Regions from separate parts of the Enterobacter cloacae complex sp. 394F7 genome, predicted to be linked through region 2. Evidence: predicted binding sites of a transcription regulator. Region 2 holds the regulator's gene; each other region holds the start of a gene.
What was found. The regulator sigma-54, encoded in region 2, starts transcription at its own class of promoters, with help from an activator protein. The targets are predictions, from matches to a motif close to GTTGGCACANNTTTCGCTNT.

Region 1 (5,458 bases), on a different contig from region 2:
ATTCAGGCAATTAACGGCATATCGTTGCAGGAATTACAGCCTGATGTGATCTTCCCCCACGATCCACTCTGTCAGAATGCACTATCATTAGCGCTTAAATTGAAACATGGATAATTTCGTTGTGAACGCGATAAGCTTGCGAAATTATCATTTCGCAACGTAAGGAACGAAGCGCCTATGAAACCTCGTCAGCGGCAGGCGGCCATTCTTGAGCATCTGCAAAAGCAGGGAAAATGCTCGGTAGAAGAGCTGGCCCACTACTTTGACACCACCGGCACAACGATACGCAAGGACCTGGTATTGCTCGAAAACGCAGGCGCGGTCATTCGAACCTACGGTGGGGTGATGCTCAACAAAGATGAAGCCGACCCGCCTATCGATCACAAAACGCTGATCAACACCCACCAGAAAGCGCTGATTGCCGAAGCCGCCGTGAAATTTATCCATGATGGTGACTCCATTATTCTTGATGCGGGCAGTACCGTCCTGCAGATGATCCCGCTGCTCAACCGCTTTAACAACATCACGGTGATGACCAACAGCCTGCATATCGTCAACGCCCTGGCAGAGTTCGACAGCGAACAAACCATTCTGATGCCCGGCGGTACCTTCCGAAAAAAATCGGCGTCCTTTCACGGCCAGCTGGCGGAAAACGCCTTCGAGCACTTCAGCTTTGACAAACTGTTTATGGGCACCGACGGCATCGACCTGAACGCCGGTGTCACCACGTTCAACGAGGTGTTCAGCGTCAGTAAAGCCATGTGCAACGCCGCCCGGGAGGTGATTTTGATGGCGGATTCCTCGAAGTTTGGCCGTAAAAGCCCCAACATTGTCTGCAGCCTTGAAAGCGTCGATACGCTGATTACCGACGCAGGGATCGATCCGGCGTTCAAAAAAGCGCTGGAAGAGAAAGGCATTGATGTGATCGTAACTGGAGAAAAAGATGAGTGATTTTCTGTTAAACGCAGGCCGTCAGACCCTGATGCTGGAGCTACAGGAGGCCAGCCGCCTGCCGGAACGGCTGGGCGACGATTTTGTCCGCGCCGCCAACACCATCATCCAGTGTAAAGGCAAAGTGATTGTCTCCGGGATCGGCAAGTCCGGCCACATCGGCAAAAAAATTGCCGCAACGCTGGCGAGCACCGGGACACCGGCGTTCTTCGTGCACCCGGCTGAAGCCCTGCACGGCGATCTGGGGATGATTGAAAGCCGTGACGTGATGCTGTTTATCTCCTACTCCGGCTCGGCCAAAGAGCTGGACCTCATCATCCCGCGCCTGCAGGAAAAATCGATCGCCCTGCTGGCCATGACCGGTAAATCCCGTTCGCCGCTGGCGCTGGCGGCCAAAGCGGTGCTGGATATTGCCGTGGAGCGCGAAGCCTGCCCGATGCACCTCGCCCCCACCTCCAGCACCGTCAACACCCTGATGATGGGCGACGCGCTGGCAATGGCGGTGATGCAGGCGCGCGGTTTCAATGAAGAAGATTTCGCCCGTTCACACCCTGCCGGGGCGCTCGGCGCACGGCTGCTGAATAATGTTCACCACCTGATGCGCTCTGGCGATGCCATCCCGCAGGTCAAACTCGATACCAGCGTGATGGACGCGATGCTGGAGCTGAGCCGCACCGGGCTGGGGCTGGTCGCCGTCTGCGACGATACGCGCCAGGTGAAAGGCGTCTTTACCGACGGCGACCTGCGCCGCTGGCTGGTGGGCGGCGGCAAGCTGGAGGCACGCGTCTCAGAAGCGATGACCTCTGGCGGGTTAACGCTGAATGCCAACAGCCGCGCCATTGAAGCCAAAGAGGTGCTGATGAAACGTAAAATCACCGCCGCGCCGGTGGTGGATGACGCTGGCCGCCTGTGCGGCGCCATCAACCTGCAGGATTTCTACCAGGCAGGCATTATTTAACCCTTCAGTCCCAGACGCTTCGCCAGCCGGTGCAGGTTGGCGACGTCCATTTCCAGCGCCCGCGCGCACGCCGCCCAGCTGCGGTTGTTCTGTTCCAGCGCGCGGGTAATCATCTGACGCTGAAATTCTTCCGTCGCTTCACGCAGATTCTCGTTCACGCTTTCAGGCGCAGCGGGCTTCACGGACGGTATATTTTCATCATGCAGGGCAAAATGGCGCGCATGAATCACGATTTCATCCCCCGAGCGTGTCGCCCGCGCCAGCACCACCGCGCGATGGATGGCGTGCTCCAGCTCGCGTACGTTACCCGGCCAGCCGTAGGTCAGCAGATGGCCTCGCGCCCCCGGGCTTAATACCACGCGCGACAAGCCCATTTTGAGCCGACACTGTTCGCAGAAAAAACCCGCCAGCAGCACCACATCGTCCCCACGCTCGCGCAGCGGCGGCACGGTAAGCGGAAAAACACTCAGACGATGGAACAGATCGGCGCGGAAATTGCCGTTTAGCACCGCTTCGCGCAGGTCGCGGTTGGTTGCCGCCAGCACGCGCACGTTGACCCGTAAGCTGCGGTCGTCTCCCACGCGCTGAATATCACCGTACTGTAATACGCGCAGCAGCTTGGCCTGCAGCGACAGCGAAAGCTCGCCTATTTCATCGAGGAACAGCGTGCCGTTATCGGCCATTTCAAACTTACCGCTGCGGTTGCTGATGGCCCCGGTAAATGCCCCTTTGACGTGGCCGAACAGCTCGCTTTCCGCCACGCTTTCCGGCAGTGCGGCGCAGTTAAGGTAGACCAGCGGGTTGGCCGCACGCGGTGAAGCTTCGTGAATGGATTTCGCCACCAGCTCTTTACCGGTGCCGGTCTCACCGAAGATCAGCACGTTCAAATCGGATGCCGCGACGATCTCAATCTCTTTTTTGAGTTGTACCATGCCTGGCGAGAGGCCAATCATCTCCGTATGCGCGACCTGTTCAAACGCCGCCGGGCTGCCGGGAAGAATATTCTGGCTCTCCAGCTGTTCAATCAGCAGAGCATTGTTCAGCGCCCCGGCCGCCAGGGCCGCAATCAGGCGCAGTTCTTCGTCGCTGAAGGTATCGAACTGGTCCGGCGACATGCCGTCGAGGGTCAGCGCCCCAATCAGGTTTTGTCCGGCAAACAGCGGCAGGCCGATACAGGCGTGCACCTTCAGGCTCTCCTGCCCGGGTATAAGGCCGTCGTACGGGTCGGGCAGATCGCTGTCTGCCGGAAAACGCACCACGTCACCTGCCCGGGCGATGGTCTCCAGCCGCGGGTGGCCTTCCAGCGTAAAGCGTCGCCCGAGCACGTCCTGCGCCAGCCCGTCGATGGCCAGCGGAATAAACTGCCGTCCCTCGTAGCGCAGCAGCGCCGAAGCATCGCATTCCAGCACGTGGCGCAGCGTGGAGATCAGCCGCTGAAAACGATCCTGATGCCCGATGCCGGTTTGCAGTTCAATGGCGATTTTCGCCAGCACGTCTACGGAAAAGCTCATGTCTGCCTCGCTGTCATTTTGACAATGCATAGTGTCATATTGACATCTTTAACGATAGTCATAATGACTACCCATTCCGGGGCATAAAAAATTTAATCCATAAAAATCAACAAACTAAAAGTTGGCACGCAAGTTGATATAGACAAAACATCTTTTTCAACACGCCGTATTATTTGAGGTTGCTATGTCTATTCTGGTTAAAAATAACATTCATTGGGTTGGTCAACGTGACTGGGAAGTGCGTGATTTTCACGGAACGGAATATAAAACGCTGCGCGGCAGCAGCTATAACAGCTATCTCATTCGTGAAGGTAAAAACGTACTGATCGATACCGTCGATCATAAATTCAGCCGCGAGTTCGTGCAGAACCTGAGCAGTGAAATCGATCTGAACGACATCGACTACATCATCATCAACCACGCGGAAGAGGATCACGCCGGGGCGTTGACCGAGTTGATGTCCCACATTCCGGATACCCCGATCTACTGCACCACCAACGCCATCGACTCCATCAACGGTCACCATCACCATCCGGAGTGGAACTTCCACACCGTGAAAACCGGCGACACGCTGGATATCGGTAACGGTAAACAGCTGATCTTCGTAGAAACCCCGATGCTGCACTGGCCGGACAGCATGATGACCTACCTGACCGGCGACGCGGTGCTGTTCAGCAACGACGCCTTTGGTCAGCACTACTGCGACGAACGCCTGTTTAACGATGAAGTGGATCAGACCGAGCTGTTTGAACAGTGCCAGCGCTACTACGCCAACATCCTGACCCCGTTCAGCCGTCTGGTGACGCCCAAAATCACCGAGATCCTCGGCTTCAACCTGCCAGTGGATATGATTGCCACCTCCCACGGCGTGGTATGGCGTGAAAACCCAACCCAGATCGTTGAGCTGTACCTGAAATGGGCGGCGGATTATCAGGAAGACCGCATCACGATTTTCTACGACACCATGTCCAACAACACCCGCATGATGGCAGACGCCATCGCCCAGGGCATCAACGAGGTGGACCCAAACGTGGCGGTGAAAATCTTCAACGTGGCGCGCAGCGATAAAAACGAGATCCTCACCAACGTCTTCCGCTCTAAGGGCGTGCTGGTGGGCACCTCCACCATGAACAACGTGATGATGCCGAAAATTGCTGGCCTGGTGGAAGAGATGACCGGCCTGCGCTTCCGTAACAAACGTGCCAGCGCCTTTGGCTCCCACGGCTGGAGCGGCGGTGCGGTAGATCGTCTCTCCACCCGCCTGCAGGATGCCGGTTTTGAGATGTCCATGAGCCTGAAGGCCAAATGGCGTCCGGATCTTGACGCGCTGGAAGTCTGTCGTCAGCACGGCCGCGATATTGCTCGTCAGTGGGCGCTTGCACCGCTTCCTGAGGTCGCAGCACTCCCCGCCGAACAGCCGCAAACCTGTGCCGGGGCAGCCGGCGCCGATCTCGGTCCACGTATGCAGTGCAGCGTCTGCCAGTGGATCTACGACCCGGAACTGGGCGAGCCGTTGCAGGACGTGGCTCCAGGTACGCCGTGGAGTGAGGTGCCGGACAACTTCCTCTGCCCGGAATGTTCCCTCGGAAAAGACGTCTTTGACGAACTGGCAACGGAGGCAAAATGAGCAACGGTATCGTCATCATCGGCTCGGGCTTTGCCGCCCGCCAGTTGGTGAAAAATATCCGCAAACAGGACGCTAGCGTGCCGCTGACGATGATCGCGGCCGACAGCATGGACGAGTACAACAAGCCCGATTTAAGCCATGTGATTAGCCTGAACCAGCGCGCCGACGATCTCACCCGCCAGACGGCGGGGGAGTTCGCGGAGCAGTTCAACCTGCGTCTGTTTCCGTACACCTGGGTCACCGATATCGACGCCGATGCCCACGTGGTAAAAGCGAAAGATAAAACCTGGCAGTACGACAAGCTGGTGCTGGCGACGGGGGCCTCTGCGTTCGTGCCGCCGGTTACCGGCCGCGAGCTGATGATGACGCTTAACAGCCAGCAGGAGTATCGGGCCAGCGAAACGCAGCTTC
Region 2 (5,458 bases):
GTCGACGGCAGATGGTTTTATCGGCCAGGCGTTTAGCGACCAGTGAAAGCGTATGCAGATGGGTTTTCGTCTGATCGGCAGGAACCAGCAGCGCGAAGAGGAGATCAACGGGCTGGTTATCGATGGCATCAAAGGCAATAGGCGTTTCCAGTTGCACAAACACACCGACGGCACGCAGGGTGTCCTCTTCCAGTTTGCCATGCGGGATCGCAATGCCGTTGCCGATACCGGTACTGCCCATTTTTTCACGGGTCAGGATGGCTTCGAATACGACCTGCGGTGGCAGGCCCAGCTGTTTTGCGGCCAGTTCACTGATAATCTCCAGCGCACGTTTTTTGCTCTGGCAGTGAACGCCACTGCGGGTACATTCCTGGTTAAGGACATTGCTCAATTGAAGAGCGGAATCGTTGTTCATCATAATTTCACCTAAGCGCTAACTGTACAAATGGCCTGTTGTGCTCCACAACAGGCCTTCCTGCACCCGTTAACTGCCCGGACAATTAGTGTTGTTTCAGTTTATCTTTATGTTTATTGAGCTGTCTTGCAAGCTTATCAATCAAGCCATCGATAGCAGCGTACATGTCTTGCCCTTCCGCACTGGCGTGGAGTTCGCCCCCATTGACATGCAGGGTTGCATCCGAGATATGAGTCACTTTCTCCACTTTCAACACAATATAGACCTGATTGATCCTTTCGAAATACTGCTCGAGTTTTGCGAATTTCGTGTTCACAAAGTCGCGTAAAGCTTCAGTAATTTCGACGTTTTGTCCAGTGATGTTGAGCTGCATAGTGTCTTCCTTATCGGTTGTGTCAGACCAGCTGTTTACGCTGGTTAGACGGCGGAATGGATAAAGACTCTCGATACTTCGCAACAGTACGACGTGCCACCATAATACCCTGGTCGGACAGCATGGTGGTTAACTTACTGTCGCTCAGTGGCTTCGCGGGGTTCTCCGCGGCGATCAACTTCTTCACCAGTGCACGAATCGCCGTTGACGAGGCTTCGCCACCGCCTTCGGTATTCACATGGCTGGAGAAGAAATACTTAAGCTCAAATATACCGCGAGGACTGTGCAGATACTTCTGCGTGGTCACGCGGGAAATCGTTGATTCATGCATCTCGACGGCCTGGGCGATATCCGCCAGCACCATCGGTTTCATATACTCTTCGCCCTGCTCAAAGAAAGCCTGCTGTTGTTCGACGATACAGCGGCTCACACGCAACAGCGTATCATTGCGGCTCTCCAGGCTTTTGATTAACCAACGCGCTTCCTGCAGATTGCTACGAATATACTGGTTGTCGGCGTCGTTACGCGCGCTGGTGCACATGGAGGCATATTGCTGATTGATTTGCAGGCGAGGAATGCTGTCTGAATTGAGTTCAACGACCCAGCGGCCGTTGTGTTTTCTGACCAGCACGTCAGGTATGACGTATTCAGGCTCACTGGTCTGGATCGACTGGCCGGGGCGAGGATCGAGCGACTGGATCAGGTTAACCGCCTCTTTCAGCACCTCTTCTTTCAGACGCGTAACGCGCATCAGGGTACGGAAATCATGGTTAGCCAGCAGATCCAGATGATCGCTGATGATTAAGCGGGCTTCATCGATCCAGGGCGTCTCTTTGCTGAACTGCGAAAGCTGGATCAGCAGACAGTCGCGCAGGTCTTTCGCTGCTACGCCCACCGGGTCGAAACGCTGAATGCGCTTCAGAACGGCTTCTATCTCTTCAAGTTCAATCTCGTCATCGCCCATGCTTTCCAGAATATCGTCCAGCGTGACGGTCAGATAGCCGGTATCGTCAACGGCATCGACGATGGAGGTGGCAATCGCGCGATCGGTATCGGAGAAAGGGGTCAGCTCCACCTGCCACATCAGGTAATCCTGTAGTGACTGGGTGGTTTCACCCTGATAGACCGGTAGCTCATCGTCCTGGTAGTCTGCACGCGTGCCGGAAGGGGTTCCGGCGGTGTAGATTTCATCCCAGCTGGCATCCAGCGGAAGCTCGTCCGGCATCTCTTTTTGTTCGAGTGCATCGGCGGTATCGAGGGCTTCCGTGTCCTGTGATTGCTGAGTGTCTACCTCGTCATGAAGATCGGCTTGCTCCAGCAGCGGATTGCTGTCCAGCGCTTGCTGGAGCTCCTGCTGGAGTTCTAATGTGGACAGTTGCAACAGGCGAATCGCCTGCTGTAACTGCGGCGTCATCGCCAGTTGTTGGCTGAGCCTTAATTGCAAACCTTGCTTCATGTTCAGAGCATTTTTCTCCGGTTCGGCGTTACGTTACCTCTACCCTATCAGAGTCTGAAGTCTTCCCCAAGATAGACGCGCTTAACATGATCATCTTCGAGGATCTGCTGTGGCGTGCCGTGGGCGATCAGGTTGCCCTGGCTCACGATATACGCACGTTCACATACGGCCAGTGTTTCACGGACGTTGTGGTCAGTAATCAACACGCCAAGACCGCTGTCGCGCAGATGCTCAATAATACGTTTAATGTCGATAACGGAGATGGGGTCAACGCCTGCAAATGGTTCATCCAGCAGGATGAACTTCGGGTTTGCTGCCAACGCGCGTGCAATTTCAACACGGCGGCGTTCCCCCCCGGACAGCGCCTGACCAAGGCTATCGCGCAGGTGCTCAATGTGAAACTCTTCCATCAGCTCGTTGGCGCGATCCTGACGCTGTTCGCTGGTCAGGTCGTCACGAATTTGCAGAACGGCCATCAGGTTATCGAAGACGCTCAGGCGACGGAAAATGGAGGCTTCCTGCGGCAGGTAGCCAATACCCCGGCGCGCGCGCGCGTGCAGTGGCAGAAGGCTGATGTCTTCATCATCAATGATGATGTTACCGGCATCGCGTGGGACAATACCCACGACCATGTAGAAGGTCGTGGTTTTACCTGCACCGTTTGGACCAAGCAGGCCAACAATTTCGCCGGAGTTGACGGTCAGACTGACATCTTCCACGACACGGCGGCCCTTATAGGCCTTCGCGAGATTTTTTGCAGTTAATGTTGCCATAACGAATTAGTTACTCTTCTTCTGTGCCGGAGCCTGGCCCTTGCCTTTGTCCTGCAGCTGAGACGGCACTAACACGGTGGTGACGCGTTTGCCTTTCTCGCTGGAGGCCTGCATTTTTTGCTCTTTCACCAGATAGGTGATCTTATCGCCGGTGATATTGCTATCGAGCTGTTCCAGATAGGCGTTACCGGTAAGGATGACCAGATCTTTCGCCAGTTCATAATGCATGTGGCTGGCATGGCCCTTCACTGGCTTGCCGTTGTCCTGCATCTGGTAGAACGTGGCCGGGTTGCCGTAGCCATCAATGATCTCTTTGCCCTGTTCGCCACCTGGACGGGTAACGACCACCTTATCGGCGTTAATCTTGATGGTGCCCTGGGTCATGACCACGTTGCCGGTAAAGGTAACGACATTACCCTGCATATCAAGAGACTGCGTATCGGACTCGATATGGATCGGCTGTTCGGTATCGCCAGTAACAGCAAGCGCGGGAAGACTGGCCGCCAGCATCGCGCTGGCGATAATTACTTTAAGGCTGAGTTTGTTTGTTTTGAATTTCATAGGAGGTTCTAACCTTTTCAATCAGCTCGGCGTTTTTGCTGCGTAAGTTCCCGCGCATTCTTAAACCGCTGGAATTAAATGTTGTGCCGTACAGAGTGACCAGATCCTGCGACGTCACATCCTGAGTAACCAGGTTGATCTGGGCATTATCTGTCGTAATTTTGCGCAGTTGTGAGTCAGCGGTCAGGGCGTTGACTTCAACATGGCCATAAAGATAAAGCATACGGTCATTCGTCAGTTTTGCCCGGTCGGACTTAATCGACCAGGTCGGCACTTTGTCCTTGTCAAACGTCGTCATGACCGGCTGGGTAAACCACGAAATACCGTCATCTGAAAAATATTCAACGTGCTGGGCAATCAGGCGATAGTTCAGCGCACCTTCCGGGCTATAGACTACGGTATCACTGTGATCGCTTTTATAGGTTGGATCGTTATTGTTGATCACTTCCGTTTGCGTATCGTCACGATCGGCAAGGTTCACGCCAATCAGTATCAGTGCGACAAGCGAAAGCAGAATGATAACCCAACGTCTGGTTTTACTCATATCGATTGCCCTTTGGCCTCATCAAGCTTGCCCTGCGCCAGCAGAAGCAGATCGCAGACTTCACGTACGGCACCACGGCCACCGTTGATGTGGGTAACATAATCAGCCCGCGGGATCAGCAGCGGATGCGCATCCGCAACCGCGACACTCAGGCCAATCTCAGCCATTACCGGCCAGTCGATCAGGTCGTCCCCGACATAGGCCACATGTTCTGGCGCGATAGACAGTTTACCCAGTAAATCATTGAAAGCAGCCATCTTATCGGACTGTCCCTGATACAGATGGGTAATGCCCAACGTTTCACAGCGATCTTCTACCAGTTTAGCTTTTCGCCCGGTGATGATGGCAACCTCGATACCCGATGTGAGTGCACAACGAATACCGTAGCCATCGCGAACGTTGAACGCTTTCAGCTCTTCACCATTATTGCCCATGTAAATCAGGCCATCGGACAGTACGCCGTCCACATCCAGAATCAGCAGGCGAATATTTTCTGCCTTTGCCATCACGTGGGCACTGACCGGACCATAACAGGTTGCAAGGGATGCACCCGCATTACTCATTGTCTTATCCTTCATTACACTACGCCTGCGCGCAGCAGATCATGCATATGTACCACACCCAGCAATTGGTCGCCATCGGCAACCATCACTGAGGTGATATGTCGGGACTGCATCAGGTTCAGTACATCCACCGCCAGCGTGCCCGGGCGAACGCGAATCCCGCCGGGCGTCATCACATCGGCAATACCCAGCGTGCGAACATCCACGCCCATGTCGAACACGCGACGCAGGTCACCGTCGGTGAAAATCCCTTCGATCTTCATCAGATCGTCACACACCACCGTCATGCCCAGGTTTTTACGGGTGATTTCCAGCAGCGCATCACGCAGAGAGGCCTCTTTACTGACGTGAGGGATCTCATCGCCAGTATGCATAATATCGTTAACCCGCAGCAGCAGCTTCCGACCCAGCGCACCGCCAGGATGGGAAAGCGCGAAATCTTCAGGGGTAAAACCGCGGGCTTCAAGGAGCGCAACGGCAAGCGCGTCGCCCATCACCAGCGCCGCGGTGGTGCTGGATGTCGGCGCAAGACCCAGTGGGCAGGCCTCTTTCGGCACTTTCACGCACAGGTGAATATCCGCCGCACGTGCCATGCTGCTTTCCGGGCGGCTGGTCATGCAAATGAGCGGGACCTGCAGCCGCTTCAGAACCGGTATCAGCGCCAGGATCTCGTTGGACTCCCCGGAGTTTGACAGCGCAATGACGACATCCTGCGGCGTCACCATGCCCAGATCGCCGTGTGCCGCTTCTCCTGGATGTACAAAGAAGGAGGA
Region 3 (5,458 bases), on a different contig from region 2:
TCACGCGGTTTGCCACTTTGCGGGCGAAGCCCATTTCGTGGGTCACCACCATCATGGTCATCCCTTCGTGGGCCAGTTCAACCATGACGTCCAGCACTTCGTTGATCATTTCGGGATCGAGTGCGGAGGTCGGTTCGTCGAACAGCATTGCCACCGGATCCATACACAGTGCGCGAGCAATCGCCACACGCTGCTGTTGGCCGCCGGAAAGCTGTGCCGGGAACTTATCGGCGTGCGCAGAAAGCCCCACGCGATCCAGAAGCTTCAGCCCTTTCTCACGCGCCGCTTTTTTATCACGCTTAAGCACTTTCACCTGCGCCAGCGTCAGGTTCTCGATGATGGAGAGGTGAGGGAACAGTTCAAAATGCTGGAACACCATCCCCACGTGGGAGCGAAGCTGGGCAAGGTTGGTTTTCTTGTCGTTCACTTTGGTGCCGTTAACAACAATTTCACCCTGCTGCACAGGCTCCAGACCATTAACCGTTTTGATCAGCGTCGATTTACCGGAACCGGACGGCCCGCACACTACCACCACATCACCTTTTTTGACTTCGGTGGAGCAGTCGGTCAGCACCTGAAAGTGCCCATACCATTTAGAAACATTTTTCAGGGAAATCATTATACCGTCCTTTTCTTCAGCCAACTGACCAACAGCGACGCGCTTAAACTAATCACAAAATAGACCGCACCTGCGAAGAGCACCATCTCAACCTGCGTACCATCGCGCTCACCGATGGTGGACGCAGTACGGAAGAAGTCTGCCAGGCTCAGGACATATACCAGAGAGGTATCCTGGAACAGCACGATGCCCTGGGTCAGCAGGAGGGGAACCATGGCGCGAAACGCCTGCGGCAGAATAATGAGTTGCATGGACTGCCAGTGGGTCATCCCCAGCGCCAGCGCCGCGCTGGACTGCCCGCGTGAGATACTCTGTATGCCCGCACGGATGATCTCGGAATAGTAAGCGGCCTCAAACATGGAGAACGCAACCATCGCGGAAATCAGGCGGATATCGGTTTTCGGTGACAGTCCCAGAACGTTTTGCAGGAATCCGGGAACAATCAGGTAAAACCACAGCAGCACCATCACCAGCGGGATAGAGCGGAAAACGTTAACGTAGGCAGTGGCAAACCAGGCGAGCGGTTTGAAGCTCGACAAGCGCATTACCGCCAGCAGGGTGCCCCAGACGATACCGACGATGATGGCGATCGCCGTGATTTTTAAGGTGATCACCAGGCCATCCAGCAGGTACGGCATGGAAGGAACAATGGAACTCCAGTCAAATTCGTACATTATTTGCCCCCCAGATTGCCCGGCAGGCGAATTTTGCGTTCAACCAGGTTCATCACCAGCATGATGAAAGCGTTAATCAGAACATACGCGAGCGTAATTGCCGTGAAGGATTCCCACGCGTGGGCGGAATAATCCAGCAGTTTACCCGCCTGCGCCGCCATATCGACCAGACCGATCGTGGAGGCGATGGCCGAGTTTTTGACCAGGTTCATCATCTCTGAGGTCATCGGTGGAACAATGACGCGGTAGGCGTTAGGCAGCAGGACGTAGCGGTAGGTTTGCGGCAGCGTTAACCCCATCGCCAGACCCGCGTTCTTTTGTCCACGCGGCAGCGACTGAATAGCGGCGCGTACCTGCTCGCACACGCGTGCGGCGGTAAACAGCCCCAGACACATCATCGAGGAGACAAAGAACTGTACGTTAGGATCCAGTTCCGACTTGAACCACATGCCAATATTTTCCGGCAGCAGTTCAGGAACGACCAGATACCAGGTAAAGAACTGCACGATCAGCGGAACGTTACGGAACAGTTCCACATACAGCGTGCCGATAGAAGAGAGAAAACGGTTAGGGACGGTGCGCAGAATACCGAACAGTGAACCGACAAGGAACGCAATAATCCACGCCGTTATCGATAACGCAACGGTAACCTGAAAGCCGCTCCACAGCCAGCCAAGATAGGTTGTGTTGCCGAACGGGGCTTGTTGCAGAAATATGCCCCAGTTCCAGTCTATTGACATAATAAACTCCAGAAAAAAAAGGGTAGCAGCGCTACCCTCGAAGATTGGTGAGAAGCTCATTTTTCGCGCTGAGTGGGGAACGACCACTCAACGTATAGTCTGTCCATGCTTCCCGACAATCGAGAGGGCAGGAGATCCCGCCCCTGTAGTTCTAATTAGTTAAGAGCCTTGTCATTTGGTGATTTGAACAGTGCTTTCATGTCGTCAGACAGTTCAAAATTCATGTTGAGATTTTTGGGTGGAATTGGGTTCTTGAACCATTTGTCGAACCATTTTTCCGCTTCACCGGAGGTTTGCACCTGGGCGATGGTGTCATCGATCAGCTTCTTGAATTGCGGATCGTCTTTACGCAGCATACAGCCGTAGGCTTCTTTCGACTGGGCGGTACCAACGATATCCCAGTTGTCCGGCTTCTTCGCTTTTGCACGTTCGCCAGCCAGCAGAGCATCATCCATCATAAACGCGACGGCACGGCCACTTTCCAGCGTACGGAAGGAGTCACCATGGTCTTTCGCGCTGATGATGCGCATATCCATTTTCTTCTCGTCGTTCAGCTTGTGCAGCAGCACTTCTGAGGTTGTCCCGGAGGTCACAACAACGGCTTTGCCTTTAAGGTCAGCAAAATCTTTGATGTCGCCGCCTTTTTTGGTCAGCAGACGGGTCCCCACCACAAAGATGGTGTCGGAGAAGGCGGCCTGTTTCTGACGCTCAAGGTTGTTGGTGGTTGAGCCACACTCAAAATCGAAGGTGCCGTTTTGCAGCAGTGGGATACGGTTCTGCGAGGTGATTGGAATCAGTTTTACCTGCAGGTCGGGTTTGTTCAGCTTTTTCTTCACGGCCTCAACGATGGCGTTAGAGTAGTCCTGTGAATAGCCCACGACTTTTTGCGTGTTGTCGTAGTAAGAGAACGGGACAGAAGATTCACGGTGGCCGACCACGATCACGCCGTTTTTGGCAATCTTGTCGAGAGTGCTGCCGGCTGCCGGCGCGTCTTCAGCGTGTACAACGCCTGCGGACATCCCCATTACCAGCATTGCTGTGGCCAGTTTACGTAATTGCATACCCAACTCCTTTCTTATCAGCGTCAGTGACGCATTGATACCCATTGTGATGTTGTTATATCTCGCGCTATGCGAGTGCAGTGTTATGCAAGCTTGTTAACATTTAGTCTGGCTTAATGTAAAGATTTTGCTGCGTTATTGTTTATTTTTGCGAAGCGCGCCGCACCATTCCGAGGCAGAAATCTCTCGTTGCACCGTTTCGGTGCTACCGGCGATCTATACTGGTGCGACAAGGTTGCACACGAAGCCAAACTGCGTTTACCTGAATAAACAAAGCAATAGGCGTGCCAGAATTGAAATTTGGGAGGGAGCTGTCGGGTGGCGGCTACGCCTTACCCGACCGACGAAGAGAAATGTAGGCCGGGTAAGCGTCAGCGCCACCCGGCAACAGAAGGTAAGATTAGCGACGACGCTGACGAAGGCTCATCAGCACAGCCCCAAAGCCAAACAGGGCGGTCAGGATCCACAGCGGCCAGTTGCCGGTGCGGGCATATGGCGTCAGGCCGCTTGTCGGCGTGACTTTAGCCGTCAACACGTCGCGCGTAAACTGCGGGATCATGGCCTGAATTTCTCCCCGCGGTCCAATCACGGCGGTGATGCCATTGTTGGTGCTGCGCAACAGCGGACGCGCCAGCTCCAGTGAACGCATCCGCGCCATCTGGAAATGCTGCCACGGACCAATCGACTTACCGAACCAGGCATCATTAGAGATAGTCAGCAGGAAGTCCGTATCCGGACGGAAGTTATCGCGCACCTGTTCACCGAGGATGATCTCGTAGCAAATGGCCGCCGTCAGGGCAAAGCCGTGTGCATGCAGCTGCGGCTGCACATACGGACCCCGACTGAAGGAGGACATTGGCAGGTCAAAGAACGGAGCCAGCGGACGCAGTATCGATTCCAGCGGAACAAACTCGCCAAACGGAACAAGGTGATTCTTGTTATACCGGTCAGTCGAGGTGTAGCTGTAGTCGCTGTCTTTGCCGAGCGTAATGATTGTGTTGTAGGTATCGTAGCGGTTCTGCTGATTCAGACGCGCATCCACAATCCCGGTGATCAGCGTACTGCCGCGCGCGCGCAGCAGATCGTTCATCATGTTGAGAAACGGCTGCTGGTTAATTTCCAGATCCGGAATGGCAGATTCAGGCCAGATGATCAGCTGTGATTTACCCATCACCTCTTCAGTGGCGTTGGCGTAAATTTTCAGCGTGTTCAGCAACTCTTTTTCATCCCACTTCATCGCCTGCGGAATATTTCCCTGCACCATCGATACCTGTGTGGCGCGCTCTGGCATCAAGGTATACCACTGGATATAACGCAGCGAGAAGGGTAGAGCGAAAAGAACCAGCGCCACCACCAGTGGTTTCCAGTTACGCGTGACCAGCGCCAGCACCAGCAGGCCGCTCACCACCATCAGCAGGAAGTTAATGGCTTCAACGCCCATTACTGGCGCCAGACCTTTCAGCGGGCCGTCAATCTGGCTGTAGCCAAACTGCAGCCACGGGAAGCCGGTCAGCACCCAGCCCCGCAGAAACTCGGTAATCTGCCAGACCACGGGAGCCGCAATGGCAACGCGCAGCCAGCTGGTTTTAGGCCACAGGCGGGAGAGAATGCCCGCAAACAGACCGGTGTAGAGCGAGAGATAAGCGGCCAGCAGAACCACAAGGAAGACGTTAACCGGCCCCGGCATACCCCCAAACTGGGCGATGCTGACGTAGACCCAGTTGATGCCGGATCCAAACAGCCCCAGCCCCCAGAAGTAGCCAATGGCTGCAGCCTGAACGGGACGACGATTCAGGGTTAACCCCTGTAACCCCATCAGGGAGAGAATGGCTGCAGGCCAGATATCGTAAGGAGAAAAAGCCAGCGTACCGCTGGCTCCGAGTAACAGCGCCAGCAGCAAACGGACGCGCTGGCGTTCAAGCAGTGGGGCAAATGCCATTTACATTAATCTTCCAGTTTTGGCACCGGTGAGTCGTCCGGCGTTCTGACATGAACCTGTATAATACGTCGGCTGTCGGCCATCGCCACTTTGAACTGGTAACCATCGATGTCAACGGTTTCGCCGCGGGCAGGAAGATGACCAAAGGCCTGCATCACCAGCCCACCAATGGTATCCACCTCTTCATCGCTGAAGTGGGTGCCGAAGGCGTCGTTGAAATCCTCAATGGAGGCCAGAGCGCGAACGGTCCACGTATGGCGGCTAAGCTGACGGAAGTCGATATCTTCTTCTTCGTCATACTCGTCTTCGATCTCGCCTACGATCAGCTCAAGAATATCCTCGATCGTGACAAGGCCTGACACGCCGCCAAATTCATCAATCACAATCGCCATGTGGTAACGCTGGGAGCGAAACTCTTTCAGCAT

Region 1: norV (anaerobic nitric oxide reductase flavorubredoxin) is a predicted target of sigma-54. The motif match lies at 3,541-3,560, and genes of this name have one in related genera.
Region 3: AC2FAK_RS14570 (amino acid ABC transporter substrate-binding protein) is a predicted target of sigma-54. The motif match lies at 3,367-3,386, and genes of this name have one in related genera.

The regions. Positions count from the first base shown of each region.
Region 1 is NZ_JBXWCS010000010.1:153,998-159,455, forward strand. It holds gene gutM (transcriptional regulator GutM) at 1-114, shown strand, start outside; gene srlR (glucitol operon DNA-binding transcriptional repressor SrlR) at 178-951, shown strand; gene gutQ (arabinose-5-phosphate isomerase GutQ) at 944-1,909, shown strand; gene norR (nitric oxide reductase transcriptional regulator NorR) at 1,906-3,420, opposite strand; gene norV (anaerobic nitric oxide reductase flavorubredoxin) at 3,605-5,047, shown strand; gene norW (NADH:flavorubredoxin reductase NorW) at 5,044-5,458, shown strand, end outside.
Region 2 is NZ_JBXWCS010000011.1:74,038-79,495, reverse strand. It holds gene ptsN (PTS IIA-like nitrogen regulatory protein PtsN) at 1-418, opposite strand, end outside; gene hpf (ribosome hibernation promoting factor) at 501-788, opposite strand; gene rpoN (RNA polymerase factor sigma-54) at 811-2,244, opposite strand; gene lptB (LPS export ABC transporter ATP-binding protein) at 2,292-3,017, opposite strand; gene lptA (lipopolysaccharide ABC transporter substrate-binding protein LptA) at 3,024-3,578, opposite strand; gene lptC (LPS export ABC transporter periplasmic protein LptC) at 3,547-4,122, opposite strand; gene kdsC (3-deoxy-manno-octulosonate-8-phosphatase KdsC) at 4,119-4,685, opposite strand; gene kdsD (arabinose-5-phosphate isomerase KdsD) at 4,700-5,458, opposite strand, start outside.
Region 3 is NZ_JBXWCS010000009.1:91,420-96,877, forward strand. It holds gene AC2FAK_RS14555 (amino acid ABC transporter ATP-binding protein) at 1-619, opposite strand, end outside; gene gltK (glutamate/aspartate ABC transporter permease GltK) at 619-1,293, opposite strand; gene AC2FAK_RS14565 (amino acid ABC transporter permease) at 1,293-2,033, opposite strand; gene AC2FAK_RS14570 (amino acid ABC transporter substrate-binding protein) at 2,189-3,094, opposite strand; gene lnt (apolipoprotein N-acyltransferase) at 3,495-5,033, opposite strand; gene corC (CNNM family magnesium/cobalt transport protein CorC) at 5,039-5,458, opposite strand, start outside.